Regions from separate parts of the Burkholderia sp. IDO3 genome, predicted to be linked through region 2. Evidence: predicted binding sites of a transcription regulator. Region 2 holds the regulator's gene; the other holds the start of a gene.
The links. The regulator LexA, encoded in region 2, represses DNA repair genes until DNA is damaged. The targets are predictions, from matches to a motif close to ACTGTATNNNNATACAGT.

Region 1 (3,410 bases), 1.4 Mb from region 2:
GCACCCTCTTCGTCCTGCGCGACGTGGTAATCGCGTGCGACCATCTGCCCGTCGAACCACCCGGCTTCGATCCGCTCGGCCGACGACATCATCCTGAGCGGCGTATGAAATACCGGCCGCTCGCCGCGCATCAACAACGGCAGCGGCTCGGCCAGCAGCCACGCGGGGCGCGGCGGCGCGGCGGGCGGCCCGCCGGCCGGCTTGCCCGCGTGCGCATCGAGCGGCAGCCAGCGGTTCGCGGCCTCGGGACGGTAATCGGCGACGGGGGCCGCGCGCAGCACGTTGTCCGCGCCGAGCCGTGCGACCAGCAATTCGAACAGCCGCGCGCGCGTCTCTTTCGTGCCGCCCGGTTCCGGAAAGAGATCGTCGGCCGGCGGCGCGACCGATTCGACGCGCGTGGCCTTCAGCCGCACCGCGATCACCGCGGCCGGCAACTCGACGCGCGCGAGCCGCTCGCCGAGCAGCCGCATGAAGTGCGCCTCGTCGCGCACGGGGGCGGCGAACGCGAGTTCGAGCGGCGTCGGCGGCACGGCCTGGCGGCCGCGCTCGTGCTCGAGATCGAACGTCATCGCGGCCAGCGACAACTGTCGCGCGGCCAGCCACCCGCATAGCTGCACGACGAGCCGCCGTGCGGCGAACAGCACGGCTTCCGCATATTCGACGCGCTCCGGCAATTCGAGCCGCACGTCGAACACCGGCGGCACCGCCATCCACGCAAGCGGTTCGACCGCATCGCCGTATGCGCGATCGAGCGCGGCGAGCAACGCCGGACCGCAGCGGCGCTGCAGCCCCGCGCGTGGCAGGCCGCGCAGATCGGCGAGCGTGCGGCAGCCGAGGCCGTCGAACCAGCCCGCATACGGGCGCGCCTCGGGCAACAGCACGCACGGCAAGCGATCGAGCGCACGAACGAGCGAGGCCGGCGCGGCCACGCGACGCCGGATGCAGGCGCGCGCCGACGTGCGCGCGAGCAGCCACGCACCGCGCCCGGTCGGCGCGGCGGACAGGCGCGCCGCATAGCCGAGCGCCGCGAGCGTCGCGCGCACCTGGCGGCACAGCGACGGCAGGCCGCCGAACAGGCGCAGGCTCGGGCCGACGTCAACGATCAGCGTGGCTTCGTCGTCGAGCGCGACGCACGGCGAGAAACGCAGCAACGCGAGCGCGACCGCGCGCAGCGCATCGGCCTCGCGCGCGGGATCGCGTTCGACGAGCCGCGTATCGGGCGCAAGCGTCAGCACGCCGCCGCGCTTCATGCCCGCGCGCACACCCTGCCGGCGCGCCGGTGCGTCGGCAATCAGCACGACGCCCTGCTCGAGCACCGCGCAGCCGGCATCGCCGGCCGCTGCGTCAGACGGCGGCGGGGCGCACACGTCGAGCGGCAGGCGCGGCAGATGGATGCCGAGCAAGACGCGCATAGCGGCTCTCCACGATGGGCGACGGCAAATCGAGCGTAAGCGGCTCGCTGCGCGCGGGCCCGCGACGCTTGACGATGTCGAGCGACACGCCGCCCGGCACCGGATACAGCGCGACGCGCAGCACGGCCGGCGACGGCTGACGTGCGGCCGACAGCGGGCGCAGCATCACGAACAGCGTGTCGCCGGTGCGCGCGGCCGCAAGATGCAGGCGCCGCAACGCATCGGCGCGCGCGTCCTGCCACAGCAGCAGCGCACCGCAGCAGCCCGTCCTGAGCGCCTGCTCGGCGGCCCACAACGCATCGGTGCGGTTGCCGGCGCGCAGCCACAGCAGCGCGTCGGACGGCACGCCGAGACTGGCGAGCGCGGTTGCATGCGGCGACTGCGGCGGCGCGACGAGCGCGAGCGGACGCCGCGCGCTGACCGTGCGCGCGAGCGCCGGCGCGAGCAGCCGCATCTCGCCGCTGCCCGGCTGCGCGGCCAGCAGTTCGACCAGCCCGCCGACCGGCCAGCCGCCGCCCGGCAGCTCTGCCGACAGCGGCGCAAAGCCCGTGTCGATCGTGCGCGGGCCACCGCGCGCGAGCTGCGAGCCGCGCCACAGCGACGGATGAAGGGATTCGGGAGAAATGGAGGATGCGAGCATGACGCCACCCACAACTGTATGGATATACAGTATATGGCAATGCGCTCGCGTCGCACAGTACTGGTACGAAACCAGTCTTTCGTCAGATGAAACGCGGAAGAAAAACCGGCGCGCCCGTCATCTCAAGGCGAACCGGCCCGGGCGTGGCCGGCTCGCATCGACCGAACGCCCACGACAACCACCCGGCCTGGGCGACGCCCGCGAAACCGGATCACGCCGCCGGACCGGCAAGCAAACCGGCACGATGCCCGCACCGCACACCGCGCCGATCCGCGCCGCCTGTCACGCGTCAGCCGAGCAGCAGCGCGTCGTCGTCGAGCTGCTCGTGACGCACCTTCTCGAACATCTGCAGCAGGTCCGGCACGTCGAGCCCCTTGCGCTGGTCGCCCGACACGTCGAGCACGACCTGCCCCTGATGCAGCATCACCGTGCGGTCGCCGTAGTCGAGCGCCTGCCGCATGCTGTGCGTGACCATCATCGTGGTCAGCTTGCTCTCGGCGACGATGCGCGCGGTCAGCTCCAGCACGAACGCGGCCGTCTTCGGATCGAGCGCGGCCGTGTGCTCGTCGAGCAGCAGGATCCGCGACGGCCGCAGCGATGCCATCAGCAGGCTCACCGCCTGCCGCTGCCCGCCCGACAGCAGCCCGATCCGGTCGGTCAGCCGGTTTTCCAGCCCGAGGTTCAGCAGACGCAGCTTGTCGCGGAACAGCTCGCGCGACGGCCGGTCGAGCGCCGCGCGAAAGCCGCGCCGTGCGCCACGCGCCATCGCGAGCGCCATGTTCTCCTCGATCGTCAGCGCCTCGCAGGTGCCGGCCATCGGGTCCTGGAACACGCGCGCGACGAGGTGCGCGCGGTCCCACGCGGGCTGGCGCGTGACGTCCGTGCCGTCGATCGCGATGCGCCCCGAATCGACGCGCTGGTCGCCGCTGACCGCGTTGAGGAAGGTCGACTTGCCGGCGCCGTTCGAGCCGATCACCGCGACGAACTGGCCGTCGGGAATCTCGAGCGACAGCCCGCGCAGCGCGCGCGTCTCGATCGGCGTACCGGGGTTGAACGTGAGTTTCAGGTCTTGTGCGGACAGCATGTCATGCCCCTCCGTTCTTGCGCGCGAACAGCTTCTTGCGCGTCGCCGGCAACACCAGTGCGATCGTGACGAGCGCGGCCGTCACGAGGTTCAGGTCCTGCGCCTTCAGGCCGATGAATTCGCTGTTCAGCGCCAGCGCGATGAAGAAGCGGTAGACGATCGCGCCGAGCACGACGGCGAGCGTCGTCAGCACGAGCCGGCGCGCCGGCAGCAGCGTCTCGCCGATGATCACCGCGGCCAGCCCGATCACGATCGTGCCGATCCCCATCGAGAT
Region 2 (3,410 bases):
CGTCGCGGTCTTCAGGAACGTGGCGGCGAGCGGGATCAGCACCACGAGGCTCAAATAGGCCACCGTGATGCCGAGCGTCACGCCGAAACCGGGCAGCGCGCTCGGCTTGCGAAAGGTGTACGTCGTCATCGGATGCTCTTGCTGGGTCGATGCTGCTCACGGGCCCGACGGCCTGCCGGCGCGGGGAGTCGCGCCGGCAGGCCGTCGGAGATGCGGCGCGCTGTCGTGGCGCGCCGCTGTCGTTATGGTTCGTTACGTGGCGTTACTGCGGCTTGTAGATCGAATCGAACACGCCGCCATCCGCGAAATGCGTCTTCTGCGCATTCGTCCAGCCGCCGAACGTGTCGTCGACCGTGTACAGCTTCAGCTTCGGGAACTGCTTGGTCAGCTCCGCCGGCACGCTCTTCGAGCGCGGACGGTAGTAGTTGCGTGCCGCGATCTCCTGGCCCTGCGGGCTGTACAGGAAGTTCAGGTAGGCCTCGGCCAGCTTGCGCGTGCCCTTCTTGTCGACCACCTTGTCCACCACCGCGACGGGCGGCTCGGCCAGGATGCTCACCGACGGCACGACGATCTCGAACTTGTCGGTGCCGAATTCCTTGATCGACAGGAACGCCTCGTTCTCCCACGCGATCAGCACGTCGCCGATCCCGCGCTGCACGAAGCTCGTCGTCGCGCCCCGCGCGCCCGAATCGAGCACGCCGGCGTTCTTGTACAGCTTCGTCACGAATTCCTTCGCCGTCTGCTCGTTGCCGCCCGGCTTGTGCACGGCATATGCCCACGCGGCGAGGTAGTTCCAGCGTGCGCCGCCCGACGTCTTCGGGTTCGGCGTGACGATCGAGATGCCCGGCTTGGTCAGGTCGTCCCAGTCCTTGATCCCCTTCGGATTGCCCTTGCGCACCAGGAACACGATCGTCGACGTGTACGGCGACGCGTTGTCCGGCAGGCGCTTTTGCCAGTCCTTGTTGATGAGTCCCTTGTTCGCGAGCGCGTCGATGTCGTACGCGAGCGCCAACGTGACGACGTCGGCCTGCAGGCCGTCGAGCACCGAGCGCGCCTGCGCGCCCGAGCCGCCGTGCGACTGCTTGAAGTTGACCGTCTCGCCCGTCTTCGCCTTCCACTCCTTGCCGAACGCCTGGTTGAAGTCCTGATACAGCTCGCGCGTCGGGTCGTACGACACGTTCAGGAACGTCGTATCGGCCTGGGCATGCGTCGCGACGCCCAGCGCCGCCGCCGCGCCCAGCGCGAGTGTTGCGATCAGGCGGCCCACTCCGCCCACCAGCCCCGTATTGCGCTTCGCCATCCTTGGTTCTCCAGTGTTGTCGGTATTGCGATGTCGAGCCAGTCTAGCGAACGGGTTACATGATTAAAAATAATCGTTCTTCATTTTTTAATACTCAAAAGTGCTAACGCATACTGGACGGACGGTTGCGGCAGACGAACCGGCGTCCGGGCGTCGCGACATCGCGCCGGAATCGGCGTGATCGCGTCGAACCTCAAGTAACACTTGAAATTCGCGAAGTACTGTATAAAAATACAGCTCACTGTCTATCCATACAGTTCAGCCATGACCAAACTCACTGCCCGTCAGCAGCAAGTGTTCGACTTGATCCGCCGCGCGATCGAGCGCTCCGGATTCCCGCCCACGCGCGCCGAGATCGCGGCCGAGCTGGGTTTCAGCTCGCCGAATGCGGCCGAGGAACACCTGCGTGCGCTGGCGCGCAAGGGCGTGATCGAGCTGGCCGCCGGCGCCTCGCGCGGCATCCGCCTGCTCGGCCTCGACGATTCCCCGCACCAGTTCACGCTGCCGCATGCCGGCCTGATGCAACTGTCGCTGCCGCTCGTCGGCCGCGTCGCGGCCGGTAGCCCGATCCTCGCGCAGGAACATATCTCGCAGCATTACGCGTGCGATCCCGCGCTGTTCACCAGCAAGCCGGACTACCTGCTGAAGGTGCGCGGCCTGTCGATGCGCGACGCCGGCATTCTCGACGGCGATTTGCTCGCGGTGCAGAAGCGCACCGAGGCGAAGGACGGCCAGATCATCGTTGCGCGTCTGGGCGACGACGTCACGGTCAAGCGTTTGATGCGCCGGCCCGGCGGCCTCGAGCTGATCGCGGAGAACCCGGATTACGAAAACATCTTCGTCAAGGCCGGCAGCGCGGAGTTTGCGCTGGAAGGCATCGCCGTCGGGCTGATCCGCTCGGGCGAACTCTGACAATCGGTCTCGCTGAGGAGAACATCATGGAACGCCTTGCCCGTCTGCTGCCTTTCCGTCAATTCGGTCGCCTGCGTCACCTGCGCGGCCGCACGCCTTGTGCGCCGCTGTCCGCTGCAGCGCCCGTGGCGAGCCAAGAAGTCGCAGTTGAACGGCAGGCGTCGCTGCTGCCGTCAGCGCTGCCCGCGTTCGCGCGGGTATCGCTGAACGCCGGCCTGAATCACGCCGAGCCGGCGCGCCGCGCACCCGTGCGCGTGTATCACGGCCGGTCGCGGCTGATCATGGTCGGCACGATCGACGCCGTGTGCCGGATGATCGATCGCTGCATCGCAGAGGAACGATCGGCCCAGCAAGGCGGTCTCTGATTGCGGAACCTGTCCGCACCGGAGGCATCGTGATTGAATCGTCGGGCCGCACGTCGCGGCTCAAACCCCTGCTGATCGTCGCGCTGGCCGTTGTCGTCATTGCGGCGATCGGCTACGCGTACGCATCGCCGTACGTCGCGCTCGGTCGCCTGAAATCGGCGATCGATGCGCGCGATGCGCAGGCGGTCAGTGAGTATGTCGATTTCCCGTCGCTGCGCATCAGCCTGAAGCAGCAGGTCACGGAAGAGTTGATGCGCCGGATCGACTCGGTCAAGAAGAACAATCCGTTCGCGGTGATCGGCGCATTGATCGGGTCGGCATTGATCGGCCCGCTGGTCGATGCGTATGCGACACCTGAAGGCGTGGCGGCGTTGATGAGCGGCATACCCCCGCGCGGCAATCCGGGCGAACGCCCGCCTGAATGGTCTGGTCCGCCTCCGGGCACGACTGCAGGTAATGAACCCGCCGCGCCGGCGAGCGCGCCCGCGTCCGGCAGCAACGCCGCTCCCCCCGCTGCACCAGCACCAGCACCGTCGCCCGCACCGGCCAGCGCGAGCGATACAGGCCATCCGCAGCAAACGCGCGCCGGCTACCGGAATATCGATGAATTTGTCGTGACCTATCAACGCAGCGGCGATGGCACGCGCTATGCGGCGATCTTTCACCGCTTCGGTCTGTTCTCGTGGAAGCTGTCCGCGATCGACCTGCACGCGTAATCGATCGCAATCGATGTGCATGCCGCCGATACGGCACAGCGCGTGACCGACGTGAATCGCAGGGCGAGTCAGCCGGTCACGCCGTCATTGCGTCACTTGCCATTCGTGGTCGCCGCT

Region 1: the regulator LexA is predicted to act here: its motif matches at 2,066-2,083, upstream of imuA (translesion DNA synthesis-associated protein ImuA).

Annotation. Positions count from the first base shown of each region.
Region 1 covers NZ_CP028963.1:3,209,342-3,212,751, forward strand. Annotated here, with positions in the region: gene DCN14_RS29725 (DNA polymerase Y family protein) at 1-1,412, opposite strand, end outside; gene imuA (translesion DNA synthesis-associated protein ImuA) at 1,345-2,052, opposite strand; gene DCN14_RS29735 (ABC transporter ATP-binding protein) at 2,342-3,136, opposite strand; gene DCN14_RS29740 (ABC transporter permease) at 3,138-3,410, opposite strand, start outside.
Region 2 covers NZ_CP028963.1:1,774,232-1,777,641, reverse strand. Annotated here, with positions in the region: gene cysT (sulfate ABC transporter permease subunit CysT) at 1-129, opposite strand, end outside; gene DCN14_RS22930 (sulfate ABC transporter substrate-binding protein) at 263-1,300, opposite strand; gene lexA (transcriptional repressor LexA) at 1,565-2,212, shown strand; gene DCN14_RS22915 (hypothetical protein) at 2,239-2,577, shown strand; gene DCN14_RS22910 (DUF2939 domain-containing protein) at 2,607-3,293, shown strand; gene DCN14_RS22905 (universal stress protein) at 3,386-3,410, opposite strand, start outside.